DNA from 3 places in the Trujillonella humicola genome. Region 1 is predicted to be linked to each of the others. Evidence: predicted binding sites of a transcription regulator. Region 1 holds the regulator's gene; each other region holds the start of a gene.
The links. Region 1 encodes LexA, which represses DNA repair genes until DNA is damaged. Its sites were predicted from a motif close to TCGAACANNTGTTCGA; they were not measured.
Positions count from the first base shown of each region.

Region 2: ACK586_RS19690 (HNH endonuclease signature motif containing protein) is a predicted target of LexA. The motif match lies at 2,372-2,387, and genes of this name have one in related genera.
Region 3: ACK586_RS03680 (HNH endonuclease signature motif containing protein) is a predicted target of LexA. The motif match lies at 1,783-1,798, and genes of this name have one in related genera.

Region 1 is NZ_JBJNRJ010000032.1:62-7,483, reverse strand. Features, by position in the region: gene miaA (tRNA (adenosine(37)-N6)-dimethylallyltransferase MiaA) at 1-922, shown strand, start outside; gene dapF (diaminopimelate epimerase) at 919-1,836, shown strand; gene ACK586_RS15780 (hypothetical protein) at 1,850-2,053, opposite strand; gene hflX (GTPase HflX) at 2,226-3,722, shown strand; gene ACK586_RS15770 (phosphatase PAP2 family protein) at 3,797-4,561, shown strand; gene ACK586_RS15765 (SMP-30/gluconolactonase/LRE family protein) at 4,515-5,648, shown strand; gene lexA (transcriptional repressor LexA) at 5,684-6,460, opposite strand; gene ACK586_RS15755 (LysM peptidoglycan-binding domain-containing protein) at 7,024-7,278, shown strand.
Region 2 is NZ_JBJNRJ010000049.1:14,678-22,099, forward strand. Features, by position in the region: gene ACK586_RS19680 (GAF and ANTAR domain-containing protein) at 1-252, shown strand, start outside; gene ACK586_RS19685 (dihydrofolate reductase family protein) at 280-921, opposite strand; gene ACK586_RS19690 (HNH endonuclease signature motif containing protein) at 1,136-2,353, opposite strand; gene ACK586_RS19695 (hypothetical protein) at 2,675-2,911, shown strand; gene ACK586_RS19700 (hypothetical protein) at 2,915-4,063, opposite strand; gene ACK586_RS19705 (hypothetical protein) at 4,060-5,169, opposite strand; gene ACK586_RS19710 (response regulator) at 5,241-5,903, opposite strand; gene ACK586_RS19715 (sensor histidine kinase) at 5,900-7,422, opposite strand, start outside.
Region 3 is NZ_JBJNRJ010000004.1:75,521-82,942, reverse strand. Features, by position in the region: gene ACK586_RS03690 (LysR family transcriptional regulator) at 1-597, opposite strand, end outside; gene ACK586_RS03685 (DMT family transporter) at 671-1,627, shown strand; gene ACK586_RS03680 (HNH endonuclease signature motif containing protein) at 1,817-3,034, shown strand; gene ACK586_RS03675 (hypothetical protein) at 3,152-3,325, opposite strand; gene ACK586_RS03670 (putative bifunctional diguanylate cyclase/phosphodiesterase) at 3,684-5,969, shown strand; gene ACK586_RS03665 (S-adenosylmethionine decarboxylase) at 6,055-6,483, shown strand; gene ACK586_RS03660 (hypothetical protein) at 6,485-7,273, shown strand; gene ACK586_RS03655 (ABC transporter permease subunit) at 7,275-7,422, opposite strand, start outside.

The DNA.
Region 1 (7,422 bases):
CCGGCGGCTGGGCGGTGAGGTCGTCAACGCCGACTCCATGCAGCTCTACCGCGGCATGGACATCGGCACCGCGAAGCCCGACCTCGCCGAGCGTGGCGGCGTCCCGCACCACCTGCTCGACCTGTGGCACGTGCGGCAGCCGGCGTCGGTGGCCGAGTACCGGGACCGCGCGCGCGCCGAGATCGACCGCCTCCGGGCGGCCGGCGTGCTCCCGCTGCTGGTCGGCGGTTCCGGCCTGTACGTGCGCGCGGTCCTCGACGAGCTCGACTTCCCCGGGACCGACCCGCAGGTGCGCGCCCGGCTGGAGGCCGAGCTGGCCGAGGTGGGGCCCGCCGCGCTGCACGCCCGCCTGGCCGCGGTCGACCCGGCCGCGGCCGCGGCGGTGCTGCCCGGCAACGGCCGGCGGATCGTCCGCGCCCTGGAGGTGGTGGAGCTGACCGGTCGGCCCTTCCGCGCCTCGCTGCCCGAGCCCCGCCCGCACTACCCGGCCGTGGTCGTCGGGCTGGACCGGGAGCCGGCCGAGCTGGACGAGCGGATCGCCCGCCGGGTCGACCGCATGTGGGCCGCCGGATTCGTCGCCGAGGTGGAGGCGCTGGCCGCCGAGGGGCTCCGGGAGGGCCCCACCGCGTCCCGGGCGCTGGGCTACGCCCAGGTGCTCGCCCAGCTGGACGGCGAGCTCTCCGCCGCGGGGGCGCGGGAGCGCACCGTCACCACCACCCGGCGCTTCGTGCGCCGTCAGCGCTCCTGGTTCCGGCGCGACCCCGCGACCAGCTGGTTCGACGCGGGGCGGCCCGACCTGGCCGACGCCGTCGCCGCGGTGATCACCGGCCGTACCCTGGACCGGGTGCGCGGCGGTGAGCCGTGCAGCAGCACAGCAGCGCCGCGCACGCGACCGGCGGGCGCCGGCGAGGAGGACCCGTGAGCACGCACGACCGCGTCCTGGTGGGGCACGGCACGGAGAACGACTTCGTCGTCCTGCCCGACCCCGACGGCAACCGCTGGCCGCAGGACCGGCTGGACGCCGCGATGGTCCGCCGGCTCTGCGACCGCCGCGCCGGCCTCGGTGGGGACGGCGTCCTGCGGGTCGTGCGCAGCATCCACGTCCCCGACGCCGCGGCGGTGCTCGGCGAGGACCTCGACCGCTGCGAGTGGTTCATGGACCACCGCAACGCCGACGGTTCCCTGGCCGAGATGTGCGGCAACGGCGTGCGGCTGTTCCTGCACGTGCTGGTCACCGAGGGTCTGCTCGACCGGGCCGCGTGCGCCGACGGGGTGTGGATCGGCACCCGGGGCGGACCGCGCCGGGTGGGTGCGGGGGACGACGGGACCTACTGGGTCGACATGGGCCCGGCCCGGGAGTTCGGCCGCGGCTCGACCGAGGTGGGCGGGCACCGCTTCGACGGGCTCGCGGTGTCGATGGGCAACCCGCACCTGGCCTGCCTGACCGACGTCGACCTCGACGCGCTGGACCTCTCCGGCCGGCCGGAGGTCGACCCGGCGCTGTTCCCCGACGGCGTCAACGTCGAGCTCGTGACCGTGCTGCGCGGGGCAGCCGAGGGCCGGGACGTCGAGGGCGCCGACGCGCACGTCCGGCTCCGGGTGCACGAGCGCGGGGTGGGGGAGACCCGCTCCTGCGGAACCGGTGCGTGCGCCGCGGCCTACGCCGCACTGGTCGCCGGTGGCGCGGCCGCCGGGACCGTCGTGGTCGACGTCCCCGGCGGCCGGCTGACCGTCGACGTCTCGCCGCAGACCACCGTGCTGCGCGGCCCGGCGGCCGTCGTCGCCGTCGGCGAGCTCACCGCCGAGTGGCTGGAGGGGCCGGCCGACCGGCCCTGACCCGCTCCCCCGATCAGGGCCGGTCGGGGGTGTCCGCCCGTGTCTCCGGCTCGTCGGTCGGCGCCTCGGGCTTGTCCGCCGGACCCACGTTGCCGGTGCCCCGGGGCCGTCCGCGGCCGGTGTCCTGGTCCGGGCCGCCGAACGGGTTGCGCGGCGGGTCGAGCCCTGCCGGGTCGCGGCCCGGGTCGTCCAGCCCCTCGCTGCTGCTGGTGCTCACGGGTGCCTCCTCGTGTCCGGTGTCCTCTCCCTGTCGGGACGGCCCTACCCGCACGGGGGCGGGATGCATGCGGGCTCCGCCGGCGTTGTACCCACCGATGACACGAGCAGTGATCTCCACGGAAGAGACAACTCAGGTGCCCGGGCGGAACGGGCATGCCACGCTGGAGCCGATGACCACCGCACAGAACCGCGCCGTGCTCGCCGACGCGCAGGACCGCGCCGAGCGTGCCGCCGGCGCCACCCCGCCCGCCGAGGAGGCCGTGCGTCCGGCCGGCCGCTGGGACGAGCCCGACGACACCACCGGGAGCTACGACCTCGAGCAGCGCGGCGCGCTGCGCCGCGTCGCGGGCCTGTCCACCGAGCTCGCCGACGTCACCGAGGTCGAGTACCGCCGGCTGCGCCTCGAGCGCGTGGTGCTGGTCGGGGTGTGGACCGAGGGCACGCAGGCCGACGCCGACCGGTCCCTGGCCGAGCTCGCCGCGCTGGCCGAGACGGCCGGATCCCAGGTGCTCGAGGCCGTCAGCCAGCGGCGCCCGACCCCCGACGCAGGCACCTACGTCGGCTCCGGCAAGGCGGCCGAGATCCGCGACATCGTCGCCTCGACCGGCGCCGACACCGTGATCTGCGACGGCGAGCTCACCCCGGGCCAGCTGAACGCCCTGGAGAAGATCCTCAAGGTCAAGGTCGTCGACCGGACGGCGCTGATCCTCGACATCTTCGCCCAGCACGCGAGCAGCCGGGAGGGCAAGGCCCAGGTCGAGCTGGCGCAGATGCAGTACATGCTCCCGCGGCTGCGCGGCTGGGGTGAGTCGATGTCCCGGCAGGCCGGTGGACGCGTCGCCGGTGGTGGCGGCATCGGCACCCGCGGTCCCGGCGAGACCAAGATCGAGACCGACCGGCGGCGCATCCGCTCGCGGATGAGCAAGCTGCGCCGGGAGATCGCCGGCATGGCGACCGCCCGGCAGACCCAGCGCTCCAACCGCGACCGCAACGCCGTGCCGAGCGTGGCGATCGCCGGCTACACCAACGCCGGCAAGTCCAGCCTGCTCAACCGGCTCACCGGCGCGGGCGTGCTGGTGGAGAACGCGCTGTTCGCCACTCTCGATCCCACGGTCCGCCGCGCGCAGACCGAGGAGGGCCGCGAGTACACCCTCACCGACACCGTCGGCTTCGTGCGCCACCTGCCGCACCAGCTGGTCGACGCCTTCCGGTCGACCCTGGAGGAGGTGGCCGCCGCCGACCTGCTGCTGCACGTCGTCGACGGGTCCGATCCCGACCCGGTCGGCCAGATCGACGCCGTCCACGTCGTCCTCCAGGAGATCGACGCCTCGTCGGTCCCCGAGCTCATCGTGGTGAACAAGGTCGACGCCATGACCGAGGAGGACGTGCTCACCCTCCGCCAGGCGCTGCCCGGCGCGGTGTGGGTCTCGGCGCGCACCGGGGAGGGCATCGAGCGGCTGCGGGAGATCCTGGCCGCGCGGCTGCCGCACCCCGAGATCGAGGTGGACGTGCTGGTGCCCTACGACCGCGGCGACCTGGTGGCCCGCGTGCACCGGGACGGCGAGGTGCTCAGCGAGAGCCACGAGTCCGGCGGCACCCGGCTGGCCGCGCGGGTCGACGGTGCCCTCGCCGCGGCCCTCGGGGAGTTCGCCGGCCCGGTCGCCTGACCCGGCCACCCCGTGCAGCGGCGCACCGGCCCGGCCGAGGTCACGATCGGGTCACGGCCGGGTACCGTGACCCGGTGACCAGCGGCGTGGTGCGGCGCTCCCTCCCGGCCATGCTCCGGCGACCGGTGCCCGAGCACCCTCCGGTCGTGTCCGCCGGCCGGCCGACGTGGTGGGCGGTCCTCATCGCGGTCGCCGTGGCCGCCCTCCTCACGCTCGACCTCCTGGGGCACGGGCTGACCGAGCGGGTGGACCACCGGGTGTCCGACCAGGTGGCGGAGTGGGGGCTGCGTGACTCGGCGGCCTACCAGCCGCTGTGGCTGGTCACCCAGATCGGCGGCCGGGGCACGATGCTGCTCGTCCTCGCCTGCCTGGTCGGCTGGCTCCTCGTTCGGTACCGCACCGTCGTGCCGCTGCTGCGCGTGGTGCTCGCGCTGGTGCTGCTGAGCGTGGTCGTCTACCAGCTGAAGTGGGGGATCGGCCGGACCGCGCCTGCCTTCGCTGGCGGCCAGTTCCTGCACCATCCCGACGGCGAGTCCTTCCCCTCCGGGCACGTGGCCAACGCGGTGCTGCTGTGGGGGGTGGCGCGCTGGCAGGCGGTCGAGTTCGGTCTGCCCGCGCGAGCCCAGCGCATCCTGTGGTTCTTCGCGGTCGTCGGCCCGGTGCTGTGCGGCCTGGCGATGATCGTCCTGAACTTCCACTGGGTCAGCGACGCGGTCGCCGGCGCCGCCGTGGGTGTCGTCCTGCTGGGCGTGGTTCACGCGGTGGACGCGCTGGTCCTGTCACGCTGGGTAGGTGCCGCACCGCGCCGATCGGACCACGGGGGTCCAGCGTCGCCGTGACGGCTCCGGCGCGTCCCGAGGCTCGGCCGGCGCGGGGCTCGCTGCCGCCCTCCTGACCGTCGGCGGGCCGGCGCTGGTCCTGTGCTCCTCGGTCGCGCTCGCACCGGCCGCGCTCGCCGAGGAGGCCGCGCCGGCGACCACGCAGTGCGAGATCACCGATCCCCGGCTGACGGAGCTGTCCGGCCTCGTCGTGGGGGCGGACGGCACCATGCTCGCGATCAACGACGGCGGTGACCTCGTGCAGGTCTTCGCCCTCGACCCGGCCTGCCAGGTGATCCGCGTGCACGAGGCGGACGTGGATCCCTTCGACCCCGAGGACCTCGCGGTCGGGACGGACGGCACGGTCTGGCTGGCCGACACCGGGGACAACACCGGCACCCGCGAGACGGTCGCGTTGATCGCCCTGCGCCCGGACGGCTCCACCGCCGTCCACCGGCTGACCTACCCCGACGGCCCGCACGACGCCGAGGCGCTGCTGCTGGCCCCCGACGGCACTCCCTACATCGTGACCAAGGAGGTGCTCGGCTCCAGCGACGTCTTCCGGCCGGTGGCTGCACTGGAGCCCAACGGCACCGTCGGGCTGGTCGAGGTCGCCTCGGTGGACCTCACCCTGACCGGCACCCCGGGCGGGCCGGTGGGCCGGGCCGGTCAGTTGCTGGTCACCGGCGGCGCGGTTGCCGCGGACGGTTCCGCCCTGGCGCTGCGCACGTACACCGACGCCTACGTGTGGCCGCTGACCGGCTCCGACGTCGTCGGGGCGCTGGCGGGCGATCCGGTCCGCGTCGCTCTGCCCGAGTCTCCGCAGGGCGAGGCGATCAGCTTCTCCGCCGACGGGACCGCGGTCGTCGTGGCCAGCGAGGGGCTCCCGAGCGTCGTCAGCGTCGTCCCGGTGCCGACGACGACCGCGCCGGCCGGCGCCACCGGAGCGCCGGACGGCTCGCTGGCCGACGTCCTCACCGAGACCGAGGACGGCGTCTCCCCGCTCACGGCCGGTCTCCTCGCCGCCGCCCTGGCGACCGCGATCATGTGGCTCGTGGGCCGGCGACGCCGCCGGAGCACGCCGCCGGCCGGGCCGACCCGCAGCTGACCCCAGCGCCGGACCTCACCCGGCCGGGCTCCAGGTCAGACGCGGCGCAGCACCGTCACCACACGGCCGAGCACCGTCGCGTCGTCGCCGGGGATGGGCTCGTAGGCCGGGTTGTGCGGCAGCAGCCACACGTGGCCGTCCTTGCGCTTGTAGGTCTTCACCGTGGCCTCGCCGTCGATCATCGCGGCGACGATCTCGCCGTTCTCGGCGGTCGGCTGCTGCCGGACGACGACCCAGTCGCCATCGCAGATGGCCGCCTCCACCATCGAGTCGCCGCTCACCTTGAGCATGAAGAGCGTGCCCTCGCCGACCAGCTCGCGGGGCAGCGGGAAGACGTCCTCGACCGCCTGCTCGGCGAGCACGGGACCGCCGGCGGCGATCCGGCCCACGAGCGGCACGTAGGTCGGCGCCGGGCTCGCGGCGTCCTCGGCGACCGGCGGAGGCGGCGCGGCCGCACCGGCGGCGGCGATCTCGCCGGGGAGCCGGACGTCGAGGGCGCGGGGGCGGTTGGGGTCGCGCCGCAGCCAGCCCTTCTTCTGCAGCACCGACAGCTGGTGGGCGACCGAGGAGGCCGAGGAGAGGCCCACCGCCTCGCCGATCTCGCGTACGGACGGCGGGTATCCGCGGCGGTCGATCGAGTCGCGGATGACCTCCAGGACGCGCCGCTGCCGCTGGGTCAGACCATCGCCGGCCTCGCCCCGGTCCGGAAAGGTCCGGACCTCCGCGGTGGGGGCCGACGGCGTGCCGGTCGCCGTGCCGCCCGCGCGGCGCGACCCGCCGCGCCCCCCCGACGTCCCGCTGCTGCCCGCCACGTCTCCTCCTCGCCGGCCGTCCGGTGACGGCTCGTCCGTCCGCCCCGCTCGCCCGGCCGCGGTCCTCGCCCGGCCGTTCCGGAGGCGTGCCCGGACGGTAGCGCGTTCGGGCCGGCTTCTCAAACACATGTTCGAAGTCGACCGTGTCGGGCTCGCTCCTGTCGGCGGGGTGCGGTAGACATCGCACAGACGTTCGATTCGAACGGCTGTTCGATGGGCCGCCGGTGCGCGGTGGCCGTCGTGGAGGAGGCGCGGGAGTGGGCACGGTGCGCGAGGCAGGGGTCTGCGGACGGTTGCACGGCGGAGGTGCAGTCCCGTCCGGCCGGCAGGGTGGGCCCGGTTCGGGGGTCGCCGGGCCCGGGCGACCGGGGAGCGAACGCGCGGCGGTCCGGTCGCGCGTCCGCCCGGGAGGCGCGCCGCCGCCGCGCCGTGACACCGTGCGGCCGGCCGCGCGGCCCGTTCCGTGGGCGGCGGCGACCGGCGCCGGGCGGGTGCGATCGGGCCGGCGGGTTCCCGCGCCGTGCGGGAACGGGCCGCTGCGACTCACCCGGCGTGGGCGGGTCGTGCTGACAGCGCTGGCCGTCGCGGCGTCCGCACTCGCGCTGCTCGTCCTGTCCGCGGTGCTGGGGAGCGGCAGCGGGCTCGAGCTCGCCGGCGGGAGCAGCGTCGTCGTGGCGCCGGGGGACACGGTCTGGTCCATCGCGGCGGCGGTGGCCGACCCGGGGGAGGACGTGCGCGCGGTGGTCGACGCGATCGAGCGGCTGAACGACCTGGAGGGTGCCGTGGTGGTGCCCGGGCAGGTGCTCGAGGTCCCGTGATCGGGCGGGGAGGTCTATCCGTGGCGTCGACGAATCTGTCGCCGATCTTCGTCAACCCCTGGGGTGCTGCGGTCCGCCGGGAGGCGGGGGCGGCCGACCTACCGTCCCTCAGTGTCAGGGTGCTGAGCACCGCACCGGCTGGTT
Region 2 (7,422 bases), on a different contig from region 1:
GCGCTGGCCCAGGTCGAGCGCATCGGCAACCTGGAGCTGGGGATGGCCAGCCGGGACCTCATCGGCCAGGCCAAGGGCGTGCTCATGGAGCGGTACAAGATCACCCCCGAGCAGGCCTTCGCCCTGCTGGCGACCGTCAGCCAGGACACCAACCACAAGCTCGTCGACGTCGCCGAGGAGCTCAGCCGGACCGGCGTCCTCGGGTCCCGGGAGACGTCGGAGACCTCGTCCGGACGCCGGGGTCCTCGGTGAGCCGCACCCGCCCGGGGGTCGGTGCGGTCACGACCTCGTGAACGTGAGGTGGGTGACGCCGCTGGGCGTGGAGACCGCCTCGACGTCGTAGCCGGCCTCGAGGGCCTCCAGGCCGTCCCACAGGCGCACGCCCCGGCCGAGCACGATCGGCACCTGCACCAGGTGGATGTGGTCGACCAGCCCCGCGGCGATGAAGTCCCGGGCGACGGTCGGCCCGCCGCCGATGCGCACGTCCCGACCCGCCGCCGCCTCCCGCGCGACCTCCAGGGCCTCGGCCGGTGCGGCGTCGAGGAAGTGGAACGTCGTCCCGCCGGCCTTCTCGATCGGCGGCCGCGGCCGGTGGGTGAGCACGAAGGTCGGGGTGTGGAACGGCGGGTCCTCGCCCCACCACCCCGTCCAGCCGGGGTCGTCCTGCCAGCCCGGGGGGCCGAACTTGTTCGCGCCCATGATCTCGGCGCCGATCCCCGGCTCGTGCTGCTGGGCGAACACGTCGTCCGCGCCGGCGCTGCCGCCCTCGCGCCCCAGGATCGGTGCGCCGAAGCGGGTGGCGATCATCCACTCGTGCAACCGGTGGCCGGCGTGCCCGAAGGGCGCCTCGGCCGACTGGCCCTCCCCGGTGGCGAACCCGTCCAGGGAGAGGGAGAGGTTGTGGATGCGGGTCCGTGCCATCGCTGCGCTCCGTCTGCTCGGTCGACTGCCGCGGTGGAGACCGCCGCCGGCCTCGGGACTCATCGTTGTCCGGCACTGATCGTTCCCGTGCGGCTCGCCTCGCGCCTCGCCGAGGCGCCCGGGAGGGGACCGGGCGCGCGCCGGTGCCCCGCGACCGGGGTCCGGTGGCGGGGTGGCGGGTCTTCGGGTGGTCGGGGCTCCTGCGGTGCGGTGCTCAGACGCGCAGGGGTGGGTGGATGAGGATCTGGGTGCCGTCGGGGCGGTAGGTGCGCCAGCGCCGGCCCGGTGGTGCGGTGTCGTCGCGTTCGACGCGGAAGCCGTGGTGGACCTTGGCGTGGTGCCGTTCGCACAGCAGCGCCGAGTTCTCCAGCGAGGTCTCCCCGCCCAGGGACCACTCCACGAGATGGTGCACGTCGCAGAACCAGGCCGGGGCTTCGCAGCCGGCGAACACGCACCGTTCGTCGCGCAGCTCGACGGCCTTGCGGATGTGCGCCGGCACGATGCGCTGGGTGCGGCCGACGTCCAGGGGTAGCCCGTCGGGGTCCAGCACGATCCGGGTGATCGTGGCGTCGCAGGCCAGCCAGCGGGCGGCCGCGGCGGAGATCGTCGCGCCGGTTCCGGTGCGTGCCGCGCCTGGTGTGGTCGCCGGGTCGACCAGGTCGCTCAGCGGCAGGGTGGCGATCACGTGCGGCTTGACGGTGCGCAGCACCGGCAGCTGCCCGGAGGCCAGGGCGTTGTCGGCCAGCTGGACCAGCGCGTCGCCGGTGCGCTGGGCGCGGCTGCGCAGGTCCCCGGCCGTGCGGGAGGCGGCGGAGACGGCTTCCAGGGCGGTGGCGACCTTCTGCCCGCCGACGGCGTCGAGGGTGCCGCGCACGGTCCAGCTGCCGTCGGGGTGCTGGACCATGGTGAAGGCCCGCTGTTCGGTGGGGTCGGGTTCGGGGCCGTCGGGGTCGAGTTTGGCCAGGTAGTCAGCGACGGCCAGGCGCAGGTCGCGGTGGGTGCCGTGGACGGCGACGGTGACCAGCGCGGCCTCCACCTGCGCCAGGTCGATGCCCTGCGCGGTGGCCCGGGTCAGGTTCGCCGGTTCGGCGATCCGGGCGATCTCCTGGACGTGGTCGGCGCCGAGGTCGCCGTCGGCGAAGGCGCCCTCGGTGAGCGGCAGGTGCTCCAGCGCGCGGCCCTGGCCGACCACCCGGGCGGCGAAGGCGCCGGACACGGCGAGGTGTCCGCGCAGCCAGGCCTGTGCGGTCGGGATGCCGTCGTGCTCGCTGGCACTCCGGGCGTCGACCCGGCGGGCGATGCGGGTGACGTGGGCGCTGATGCGGTGGGCGGCGGTGACCGCCTCCCGCAGGTGGTCCAGCAGCACACCGTCGGGCAGGCCGTCCAGGTCCAGGGCGGCCAGGGCGTCCAGTGCTGATTGCAGCTCGCCCACGACACCCTCCCGACCGGCTAGAACGTGTGTTCGATTCTAGCGCCCGGAACCGGGTCGGGCAGGAGATATCCCCAGGTCAGCGACCTGTCCACAGATCCCGGCAGCGCGTTGACACAGCACGCGTCCCGAGAGAACTCCCCGCCGCTCTTCGCCACGGCGGCCGGCGGCCCGATGCGCGCCGCGCCCCCGGTGCGTGCGCGCTCGGTCGGCGGCCGCTCACCGTGCGCGAGGGCGCCGGGGTGCGTCGCCGACCGGGTTGGACGGGCGCGCGGTCGTGGGGGACCGTGGGCGGGCAGCCGAGCGGACGGGAAGGTGAGACGGATGGGCCGCTGGATCGCGCCGATCGTGGCCACGGTGTCCCTGCTCGTCCTCGCCACCGGCCTCGTCCGGGCCGAGACCGAGAAGGCGACGACCGCGGGGGTCTCGCTGGTCCTCTGGGGCGTGCTGGGCCTCGTCGTGGCCGCGGCCGGAGTCGGTGCGGTGGAGCTGGCGGCCCGCCGCGCGCCCGGGCCGCGCCGCCCGGCGGCGCGCACGCCCGCCGGACCGCGCGCCCGCTGAGGCTCAGCCGGCCGCGAACTCCCACAGCAGGACGCCCTCGCAGCGCGAGCCGAGGACCACGCGATCCCCGCCCACGGCCAGCGGCCCGCCCGCGGCACCGCACAGCGGGTCCCCGGTGCGCACCGCCCCGTCGGCCAGGCGCACCCGGGTGACCGTGGCGTGGTCGCCGTGACCCGACAGCCAGACCGCGCCCCCCGCCACCGCGACGTCGTCGACCTCGGTGGGCACGACGACCAGCTCGCGCGGCTCGTCCTCACCCGCGCGGACGGCGACGACCGTCGTCCGGTCCTCCCCGGTGCGCACGGCGGTGTAGGCGGTGCCGTCGTCGTCCACCGCCACCGCCAGGTCCGAGGTGGACTCGAGCTCCGCGCCGGGGATCGGCACGAACGGGGGCCCGACGGGGGCGAGGCCGGCGTCCAGCAGGACCACCGCGACGGTCTCCTCGAGGCCGTCGTCGGCCAGCAGCCGCACGACCAGCGCGACGTGCGAGCCGTCCGGGCTCACCGCGACGTCCTCGACGTCGACGTGCTCGACGTCCCCGACCAGGCCCGAGACGTCCAGGGGCACCGAGGACAGGACGGCGCCGGTCGCCGGGTCGACCCAGGTCACCCGCGGTGGCGTGCGCAGCGTGTTCGACGGGTTGGAGCCGACCAGCACCACGCGGCCGTCGGCGGTGACCGCACCGTCGGCCTCGCTGACCCCGGTCGGGGTGGGGTCGTCCCCGGCCGGCCAGCCGGTGAGCGGGCGGCTCCCGGTGACCCGCCCGGTGGCGGCGTCGATCACGGTGAAGGCGTAGCCCTCGGCGGTGTTGCGGTCGTCGTAGGTGACGGTGCCGGCGAGCACCTGGTCGCCGGAGACGACCAGCACGCGCGGCGCGTCGCTCTCCCGGGGCAGCTGCACCGGGGTGCCAGCGACGCCGTCCTCGACCACGGTGACCCAGTCCGTCGAGACGCTGCCGGAGGCGAGGAGGACCCGGCCGTCCGCGGTGACCGTCAGCTCGGAGGGCAGCTCGGGCTCGCCCGCGTACGGCACCGTGGCGACCGGCTCCGGCGGCCCGGGGTCGGGCAGCGCGCTGCCGGGGTCCGGCGCGGCGGAACAGGCGGCGAGCGCCAGGGCGAGGGCGGCCGGCAGCGCCGCGGCGGGGCGGCTCACCGCGCGCCCCCGGCGGTCACGGCGAACTCCCACAGCCGCTCCTCGGCCCCGCACTCACCGGCGAGGTAGACGGTCGTCGCGGTGACGGCCAGCGCCCCGCCGGATCCCGGACCGTCCTCGCACAGCTCGGCCGAGGAGGCCGTCTCCCCGGTCACGGGGTCGATCCGGTCCAGCCGCAGGCCGCGGTCGACCGGCACCAGCCACACCACGCCGTCCCGCACGGCCAGCGCCGCCACGTGGTCGGCCGGTCGCGTCCGCGCGGTGGCCTCGACCGCCCCGGGGGCGGCCGAGACGATCACCGGGCCCCCGGCGTCGACCGACACGGCCCAGGCGGTGGCGTCGACGTCGACGGCGAGCCGCTCGACGTGGGTCCACTCCTGCTCCGGCGTCACCGGCACCGGCGCCCCGGCGGGCCGCAGCCCGGCGTCCAGCCGCACCAGCGCGGTGGCCTGCCGCCGGGCGTCGAGGTCGGTGGTGGAGACGGCGACGACGACGGTGCCGCCCTCGGGCGCGACGGCGACGGCGTCGACCTCCACCCGGTCGGCGCCCTCGACCGCCGGGTCGCCCGGCAGGACGGCTGCGGCGGTGACGGCGCCGGTCGCCGGGTCCACGAGCAGGACCTGCGCGCCGCCGGCGGCCCGGGACACCGCCAGCAGCAGCCGGCCGTCGGGTGTCGGCACGGGGGTGACCACCGAGCCGACGTCGGCCGGCCACGGCGTGACCGGCCGCTCGGCGACCACCGTGCCGTCCGCGCCGAGCACGGCCAGCGCGTAGCCGCCGGTGGCCTGCGACCACCGGCCGACGAGCACCTCGCCGCCGCTGACGAACCCGCTGTCGGCCCAGCCGGGGACGGCGCCGGCGGTCTGCCCGGTCACCGTCCCGCCGGTCACCGTGGTGACCGCGGCGAGCTCGGCGCCGCGGGCGAACACCACGGCGCCGCCGTCGGCCGCGGGCGCGACCGCGAGCGGGGTGCTCGTGCGGCCCGCCGGGTCGGCGGGGGTGACGACGGTGGACGCGGCCGGCTCCAGGCGGTCGGGCGCGGACGTCCAGGCGACCGGCCCCAGCAGGGCGGCCAGCAGCAGGGTGGCGGCGGGCAGGGATCTCACGACGGCACGGTCTCCCGCACCGCTTGCGCGGCACTGGTGATCGGCTGGCGTCCGGCTCCCGGACGGCCGGGTCAGCCCGCGGGCGCGGGCCCCAGACCGGCGTCGCGCGCCAGCGCGACGGCCTCGGCGCGGCTGGCGGCGTGCAGCTTGGCCAGCACGTCGGAGACCCGGTTGCGGACCGTCTTCTCCGACAGGAACAGCCGCGCGGCGATCGCGGCGTTGGGCAGCCCGTGCGCGACCAGGTCGAGGACCTCGCGCTCGCGGTCGGTGAGCTCCGGGAACGGGACGGCGGTCCACCGGGCCCGCGCGGAGGCGAAGAACGCCAGCACCCGGTCGGCGACCCGCGGCCCGAAGACCGCCTCCGACCGCGCGGCCGCCCGCACGGCCCGGGCGATGTCGCCGCCCTCGGACTCCTTGAGCAGGTAGCCGCGGGCCCCGGCGCGCAGCGCGGCGAAGACCGAGTCGTCGTCGTCGCTCATGGTCAGCACGACCACGGCGGTCCCGGGGGAGGACGCGGCGATCCGCGCGGTCGCCGGCACCCCGCCGGTGCCGGGCATCCGCAGGTCCATGAGGACGACGTCGGGTGCCAGCGCCGCGACCGCCGCGACCGCGGCCTCGCCGTCGGCGGCGGTGCCGACCACCTCGAGGTCGGCCTCGTCGCCGAGGGCGTCGGCGACGCCGTTGCGGTAGACGGGGTGGTCGTCGACGACGAGCACCCGGATGGATGCGGTCACGACGTCGCCAGGGGGAGCCGGGTGCGCACTGTCGTCCCTTCGCCGGGGGCGGTCTCGATCTCGAGGTGGCCACCGAGCTCGGCGGCGCGCTCGCGCATGCTGGTCGAGCCGACGCCGGGCACCGCGGCCGGGTCGATGCCCGTGCCGTCGTCGGTGACCTCGACGAGCAGGTCGTCCCCGGCCACGGTCAGGCTGACCCTGCAGCGGGCCACGCCCGCGTGGCGGACGGCGTTGGCCACCGCCTCGGTCGCGATCCGGTAGGCGGCCACCTCGACGGCGGCGCGCAGCGGCGGCAGCTCGCCGGCGACCACGGTCACCCGGGCGCCGGCGTCCTCGCCGGGAGCGCCGGGAGCGCCGGGAGCGCCGGCCGCGACGGGCAGCCGGTAGGCGGCGACGTGCTCGCGCAGCGCCCCGGCCAGTCCCAGCTCGTCGAGCGCCGGCGGGCGGAGGTCGTCGACGGCGCGGCGCACGGCGGCCACGGTGCGCCGCATCTGGTCGCGCAGCCGGCCGGCCAGCGCGGCGGCGTCGTCCGAGCCCGCGAGCTTCCCGGCGAGGCGTTCCAGCTGGAGGGCCATCCCGGCCAGCTCCGGGCCGACCCCGTCGTGCAGGTCGTGCCGCAGCCGGCGGCGCTCCTCCTCCCGGCCGACGACGATGCGCTCGCGGCTGGCCTGCAGGTCGTCGACGAGCGCGGCGGCCCAGACGAGCACCGCCGCCCGGCGCGCGACGTCGTCGAACGCCGCCCGCTCGGTCCGCCGCCAGCGCTCGCCGGGGGCGCGGTGGCAGATCCTCAGCTCGCCGACCGGCGTGCCCAGCGCGGTCAGCGGGAGGACCTCGACGTCCACCTCCGGGCCGGCCCCGGCCGAGACGACCGGCGCCAGGCGCGGATCGGCCGGGACGACGGCCACGCGGGGCAGTCGCAGCGCCCGCGCCACCTCGTCGACCAGCGCCTGCTGGGCGTCGACCGGGCCGCCGGCGAGGTCCAGCGAGCTGCCGACCCGGGTGGCGACGGCCAGCGGGTCACGGCGCTCGCCGTACAGCAGCCGGTCGACCCCGCGCTGCGCCCGCTCCCAGCCGGCCGCGGCGGCGAGCGCGGCGGCCGCGGCGGCGCCGACCGCGATCCGCCGCTCACCCGCGCCGACCTCGCCGACCAGCGCGACGAACCCCACGTAGGCCGCCAGCAGCAGGACCGAGAGCACGGTGAAGACCAGCGCCCGGCCGACCACCTGCCCGACGTCGAACAGCCCGTGCCGCAGCACCGCGATCGCCACGCTCAGCGGGACGGCGGCGAACCCGACCGCGAAGACCGCGTCGCTGACCGGCGCGGACTGCACGACGAAGGAACCGAGCGTGCAGAGCAGGAGGAGGGTCACGCCGAGGACCAGCCACTGCAGCCGGGTGCGCTCCAGGCCGCGGGCGCGGCGCATCCGCAGCACCAGGGCGGCCACCCCGGCCGGCGCCCCGAGGAGGAAGGTGACCTGCGAGCCGTAGCGCAGCACGAGCTCGGGCAGGTCGCCGGAGG
Region 3 (7,422 bases), on a different contig from region 1:
GACCTCGTCGCGCAGGTCCGCCAGCGCGACGGGACCCCCGCCCTCCGCGGCCGCGTGACCGGCCGGCAGGACCAGCCGCAGCGGCTCCTCGAGCAGCACGTCGAAGCGCAGCCCTCCCGGGCGGGGGCGCGGGTGCCCGTCGTACTCGTCGCTGACGACCACGTCGAGGGCCCCCAGCCGCAGCTCCGGCAGCGCCTGCTCGAGCTCCAGCTCGGAGACCTCGACCCGGACCTCCGGGTGCTCGGCCCGCAGCCGCGCGACCACCGGGATGAGCACCCGCCGGGTCGCCGACTGCAGGCCGCCCGCCCGCACCGTGCCCCGCACCCCACCGGTCAGCGACGCGAGGTCCGCCCGAGCCGCGTCGGCCGCCGAGAGCAGGACGTCGGCGTGCCGGGCGAGCAACCGGCCGGCGTCGGTCAGCCGGACGCCCCGGCCGGCCCGCTCGAGCAGGCGCACCCCGGCCTCCCGCTCCAGCACGGCGAGCTGCTGGGACACCGCCGAGGGCGTGTAGGCCAGCGCCGCGGCCACCGCGGCGAGGGTTCCGCGCTCGCGCAGCTCCAGCAGCAGGCGGAGCCGGCGCAGGTCCAGGACGTCCATGCAGTGATGCTGACGTATCCGATCCAGGAATGGTCACTGGACCTGAACCGTCGCGGCCTCGATGCTCCTCGGCGTGGGTCCTGCGCTCTGTCTCGTGTCGGCCGCCTGCTTCGGCGCCATGGCTGTCTTCGGCAAGCTCGCCTTCGCGGCGGGGGTGCCGCTCGGCACGCTGCTGCTGCTGCGCTTCTCCCTCGCGGCACTGCTGCTGGGCCTGGTCCTGCTCCTGCTGCCCGGCACGCGGGCACCCCGGGAGCCCGGCCGACCGCGCGCCGGGTCGCTCCCCCGCCGCGTGGTCGTCGTCGGCCTGGGGCTGGGCGCCGTCGGTTACGTCACCCAGGCCGGCCTGTACTTCGCCGCCCTCGAGCGGGTGGACGCCTCGCTGGTCGCGCTCGTCTTCTACGTCTACCCGGCACTGGTCACGGTGGTCGCCGTCCTCCTCGGCCGGGACCGGCTCACCCGGGCCCGGGCGGCGGCGGTGCTGGTCGCATCGGCCGGGACGCTGCTGGTGCTCGCCGGAGCGGGCGGGCTGCGCTTCGACGCCGCCGGCGTCGCCATGGCCTTCGGCGCCGCGGCCACCTACACCGTCTACATCCTGGTCGCCGACACGACGGTGCACCGGGTGCCGCCCGTGGTCCTGTCCGCCCTGGTCATGACCGGAGCGGCGGCCACCCTCGCGCTGCGGAACGCGCTCACCGGCGGCGCCGACCTGGCGCTCCCCGCGGCCGGGTGGCTGTGGATCGGCTGCATCGCCGTGGTGTCGACCGTCGTGGCCATGCTGGCGTTCTTCGCCGGCCTGCGCCGCACCGGGCCGTCGACCGCCGCGACCCTCTCCACGGCCGAGCCGGTGGTGACCACGGCGCTGGCCGCGCTCGCGCTCGGGGAGTTCCTCACCCCGGTCCAGCTGGCCGGTGGGCTGCTGGTCCTGACCTCGGTCGTACTGGTGCAGCTGCGGCCGCGCGCCCGGCGGGCGGATCCCTCGCAGCCCGTCGCGGTCCCGGTCGCCGCCGCTCCCCAGCGCGCCCCCGCGTGACCGCGGTCGGGGGAACCGCCGCCGGACCTGGCGGGCGTCCTCGCGCGCTGGTCTCCGGGCCTGCTCCGATCTCCGCGTCAAGAGGTGGCGAGCATCTGTGGACAGGTCGCTGACCTGGGGAAATCTCCTGGTCGACCCGGTTCCGGGCGCTAGAATCGAACACACGTTCTAGCCGGTCGGGAGGGTGTCGTGGGCGAGCTGCAATCGGCACTGGACGCCCTGGCCGCCCTGGACCTGGACGGCCTCCCGGACGGAGCGCTGCTGGACCACGCCCGCCAGCTGTCCGCGGCGGCCAACCGGCTGGAGGCCGAGCTGACCCGGGTGGTGCGCCGGATCGACGTCCGCGGCGCGGTCGAGCACGACGCCGCCAAGACCGCGCAGTCCTGGCTGCGCGGCGTGGTGCGGCTGTCCGGATCCCGGGCGTCGCAGCTGGTCGGCCACGGCCGGGCGCTGGAACACCTGCCCGCCACCGCCGCAGCCTTCGCCGCCGGGCTGCTGGGCGCCGACCAGGTGGAGGTGATCGCCGAGATCGCCACCCCGGTGAACCGGGACCTGGCCGACGCCCAGGGCATCGACCTGGCCGAGATCGAGACCGCCCTGGTCGTGGTGGCCACCTGTGGCACCCACCGCGACCTGCAGTCGGCGGTCGGCACCTACCTGGCCAAGCTCGACACCGACGGCCCCGAACCCGACCCCACCCCACAGCGGTCGGCGCACCTGGTGCAGCAACCCGACGGGCACTGGACCCTCGGCGGCACCCTGGACCCCGTCGGCGGGCAGAAACTCGCCACCGCCCTGGAAGCGGTGCAGGCCGCCTCCCGCTGCGCCGGAGACCTGCGCGACCGCGCACAGCGCACCGCCGACGCCCTGGTCCAGCTGGCCGACAACGCCCTGGCCTCCGGTGAGCTGCCGGTGCTGCGCACCGTCAAGCCGCACCTGCTCGCCACCCTGCCGCTGAGCGACCTGGTCGACCCGGCTCCCTCACCTGGCGCGGCGCGCACCGGAACCGGCGCCACGATCTCCGCCGCGGCCGCCCGCTGGCTCGCCTGCGACGCCACCGTCACCCGCATCGTGCTGGACCCCGACGGGCTACCCCTGGACGTCGGCCGCACCCAGCGCACCGTGCCCGCGCACATCCGCAAGGCCGTCGAGCTCCGAGACCGGCACTGCGTGTTCGCCGGCTGCGAAGCCCCCGCCTGGTTCTGCGACGTCCACCACCTCATCCACTGGGCCCTCGGCGGCCAGACCTCCCTGGACAACACCGGGCTGCTGTGCGAACGCCACCACACCAAGGTCCACCACGGCTACCGCGTCGAACGCGACGACACCGCACCACCCGGCCGGCGCTGGCGCACCTACCGCCCCGACGGCACCCAGATCGTCGTCCACCCACCCCTGCGCGTCTGACCCACTGCACCCCTGCACCCCGCGGCAAGCCGGCCGCGGGGCAGAGGCGCGCGTCCCGATCCGCCAGGACGGACGACTCCGAGCGGGCTCCGAGGCACGGTCACCGCGGGCGCGGCATCACCCTCCCAGTGCCCCCGCCCAACGCCAGTCGCCCTCGGGCCCGAGGTACTCCACACGCTGGACGTCCTCGTCCGCCTCGTCCTCGGCCCACGCCAGCGCGAGCGCGTGCTCGGCGAACTCCTGCTCGGCCACGACCTCACCCATCGCGTCGAGGAACCTGTAACGGGTCATGCGGTGAGGCTAGGGCGATCGGAGCCGGGTCCAGGTGCTGATTCCCCCGCCGAGGCATCGGTCCACCGGGCTCCCTGGGGGACCTCCGCTGGCCTCCTCCGACGTCCGTCACGAGAGCCCGGGGACCCTGCCACCGCCCGGACGGCGACCGCCGCCCCCGACCGGCACGCGCTCGATCGGGTGACGGGGGGTCCAGCGCACCGTTCCTCGCGCCGATGGGAGAGGGGTGGCCGATCGCGAGCCGCGGCTCACCCCTCGGGGTGAGGGTGGAGCGGCTCCGTTGCAGGTCCGGCCCCCCGGCGCCGATGACCTCTCCATGTTGAGGCAGCGACCGAGGGTCCCCGCGCCGCGGCGACCCGTGCGCCTGCTGTACCTGACCATCGGCCTGACCGCGCTCTTCGCGGTCGGGGTCGTGTGGCGGCCCGCCGGCGCGGCGTGGGACCGCACCTTCGACGTCGTCCTCTACAACCTGCCCTACCTCGCCGCGGCCGCGGCCTGCGTCGCGGCCGCGCGCCGCGTGCCCTCCGAGCGGTGGGCGTGGTGGGGGCTGGCGACCGCGCTGGCCCTGGGCGGCATCGGCAACGCGCTGCGCGTGCTGTCGTCCGGGCTCGAGGGCAACGGTCCGGTGTCGACGCCGGCGGTGGCCGTCTCCTTCGCCGCCTACATCAGCATGTACGTGCCGATCTTCGTGCTCATCCGCACGCGGGTGCACCGGTTCCACCCGAGCATGTGGCTCGACGGGCTCATCGGCGGCCTCGGCAGCCTGGCGGCTGGGGTCGCGTTCGTGCTCGGCCCCTACCTCTACCCCGCACCGGGCGAGCCCACGGTCGCCGCGGCGGACCTGTTCCCGCCCGCGACGACGGTGCTGCTCATCGGCGTGCTCGTCGCGGTGGGCTCGATCCTCGGCGTGCGCCTGGACCGCACCCTGGCCCTGCTCGCCGTGGGGCTGTTCTTCATCTGCGCCTCGGACATCGTCCTCTTCGCGCTGAAGATGCACGACGCCTACGTCGACGGCGGCCCGCTCGAGCTCGGCTGGCTGGTCTGCGTGGTCCTCGCCGCGGCGGCCGCCGCAGGCGCCACGGAGCGGCCGGTCCCGGTGCCCGGGCCGCGCAGCTCCCGCCTCGGGTGGCGGCTGCTGGCCCTGCCGCTGGCCTGCATCGTCGCCAGCCTCGTCGTCCTGGGCACCGGCTGGACACACCCCATGCCGCCGGTCTCGGCCTGGCTGGCGATCGGCTGCGTGCTGGCCGGCCTGGCCCGCATCGGCGTCACCTTCCACGAGGTGCGCGGCTTCAACCAGGTGCAGCGCGAGGCGCGGACCGACGAGCTGACCGGCCTGGCCAACCGCCGGGCGCTGCTCCAGCGCGCCCAGCAGGTGGTCGCCACGGCCACCGTCGAGCGGCCCGCGGCGTTCCTGCTGCTGGACCTGGACGGCTTCAAGGAGGTCAACGACAGCCTCGGGCACTCCGCCGGCGACGAGTTGCTGCGGCTCATCGGCCCCCGGCTGCGCGGCGCGCTGCGCCGCGACGACGTGCTCGCCCGGCTCGGCGGTGACGAGTTCGGCATCGTGCTGCCGGACACCGGCGTGCAGACCGCGCAGGTCCTCGCCGAGCGGCTGCGCGCGCTGCTGCTGGAACCCTTCACCGTGACCGGCGTCCGGCTGCACGTCGGGGTCAGCATCGGCGTCTCGACGACCCCGGCCCCGGCGACGACCGTGCAGGAGCTGCTGCACTGCGCCGACGTGGCCATGTACAGCGCCAAGAGCGCCCGCGAGGGCGTGCACGTCTACGTCCCCGACCCCGTCACCGGCACGGCGGGCAGCGACCGGCTGCGCACCATGGAGGAGCTGCGGACCGCCCTCGAGGTGGACGACCAGCTGGTCGTCTTCCTGCAGCCGCAGCTGGACCTGCGCGACGGCAGCGTCGTCGGCGCCGAGGCCCTGGTGCGGTGGAACCACCCCGCCCGGGGGCTGCTCTCCCCCGCACACCTGCTCCCTGCCGCGGAGCAGGCCGGCCTCCTGCGGCCGCTCACCGACCGGGTGCTCGAGCTGGCGCTGGCGGCGACCGCGCGCTGGTGGGCCGACCGCCGGGTGCCGGTCTCGGTGAACCTCTCGGCCGCCAACGTCACCGACCTCGACCTGCCCGAGAAGGTCGCCGCCGCCCTGGCCCGGCACGGGTTGCCCACCGCGGCGCTGACCCTGGAGCTCGTCGAGGACAACCTCATGGCCGATCCCGAGCGCGGCCGGACCGTCCTGGGGGACCTGCGCCGGCTCGGCGTCCGGACCTCGATCGACGACTACGGCACCGGCTACAGCTCGCTGGCCTACCTGCGGCACCTGCCCGCCGACGAGCTCAAGCTGGACCGCTCGCTGACCGCGGACGTCGATCGCGACCCTCGCGCGGCCGCGATCGTGGAGCACACCGTGGCGCTGGTCCACGCGCTGGGCCTGAGCCTGGTGGCCGAGGGCGTGGAGACGCTCGCGACCAGCGCGACGCTCGCCCGGCTGGGCTGCGACGTCGCCCAGGGGTACGCCATCGCCCGGCCGATGCCGGTGGACGACTTCCTCGTCTGGCTCGCGGCATCCGACACCGGCCTGCCGAGCGCGACCCTGGTCCCCGAGCTCAGTTCCGGTGTCGGCCAGAACTGACGGCATTCCGGACGCCCTCGTTCCCCTCGGCGACACGCCGTAGGTGATCAAGCGCGCTGGGTAGCGATCCGGTCACCATGATCGGGTGACCTCGTCCTCCCCCGCCAGTGAGCTCGTCCGCCACCGCCTGCTGCGCAGCGCCGACCGCCCCCTCGCGACGGCGGCGGAGGACTGGCGCGACCTCGCCCCGGAGATCCTCCGGCAGCGGCTGGTCATCGAGGGCGTCCCCGCCCGGCCGGTCGACGACGGGCAGATCCGGCGGTACCTGTCGGCACTGTCCCGCGAGGTCGGGATGGTCCAGCTCATCGAGCCGGTGACGCACCGCTCCGACCTCTACGGCTGGGCCGGCTGGATCCACTGGGAGACCTCGGGCGCCCACTTCTACGCCTGGGAGCAGCCGCGGCTGTTCTTCTCGGTCGACCTGTACACGTGCAAGGCGTTCGACGTCGACACCGCCGTCGCCTTCACGCGGGACTGGTTCTCCGCCGCCCCGCTCGTCGCGAAGTCCTTCTGACATGGCGCTGCGGCTGCTCGTCGCCCACACTCCGGCCGAGCGGGACGCCGCCCGCCGGGTCGAGGCGCAGGTCTTCCTCCAGGCCTTCGGCAACACGCCGGAGGTCATGGAGGCCGAGTACGGGCCCTACGAGGGCCGGTCGCGCTTCGTCGCGGTGATCGACGACGCCGACGGGGCGGCCCTGGGCACCGCGCGCCTGATCCTCCCCGACGAGACCGGCCGGCTGAAGTCGCTGGCCGACATGGCCGGGGAGCCCTGGCACCTCGACGCGCCCGGCGCGCTGGCCGCCCGTGGCCTCGCCGGCCGCGAGACCTGGGACGTCGCGACGCTGGCCGTGGACCCGCGCTACCGCGCCGGCAGCGCCGGCGCCGAGGTCAGCCTCGCGCTGTGCCACGGGATCTGGCGGTACGCCCGCGACTGCGGCGCCGAGGGCATGGTGACGATCCTCGACGACGGCGTGCTGCAGCTGGTGCAGGCGATGGGGCTGCCGTGGTTCCCGATGGCGGGCGCCACGTCCCGCCCCTACCTGGGGTCGCCGGCCAGCACGCCGTGCGACTTCGTCGTCGCGACGGCGGGCGACCACGTGCGCGAGGTGCAGCCGGCGCTGGCCCCGGCCCTGGTCGAGGGACGGTTCCGGTCCATCACCCTCGACCCGGCCGAGCTGGCCCCGGGCCGCGGCGAGCTGCTGCCCGAGCCCGACCCGATGCCGGCCGGACTCCCGCCGCGGCGCGACACCACCGGCTGGCGGCCCCCCGCCCGGCGGGCGTCGGACCGGTCCGCGACTCCGTAGCTCAGACGTCGCGGCGGTCGAGCACCACCGCGGTCAGGGCCCAGACCCCGGTGACCCACGCCAGCACCCAGAGCAGGTAGCCGGTGCTGAGCGGGGCCTCGCCGAGGAACGGGAAGCCGGCCCCCTCGGGCCCCAGCGTGAGCAGCGCG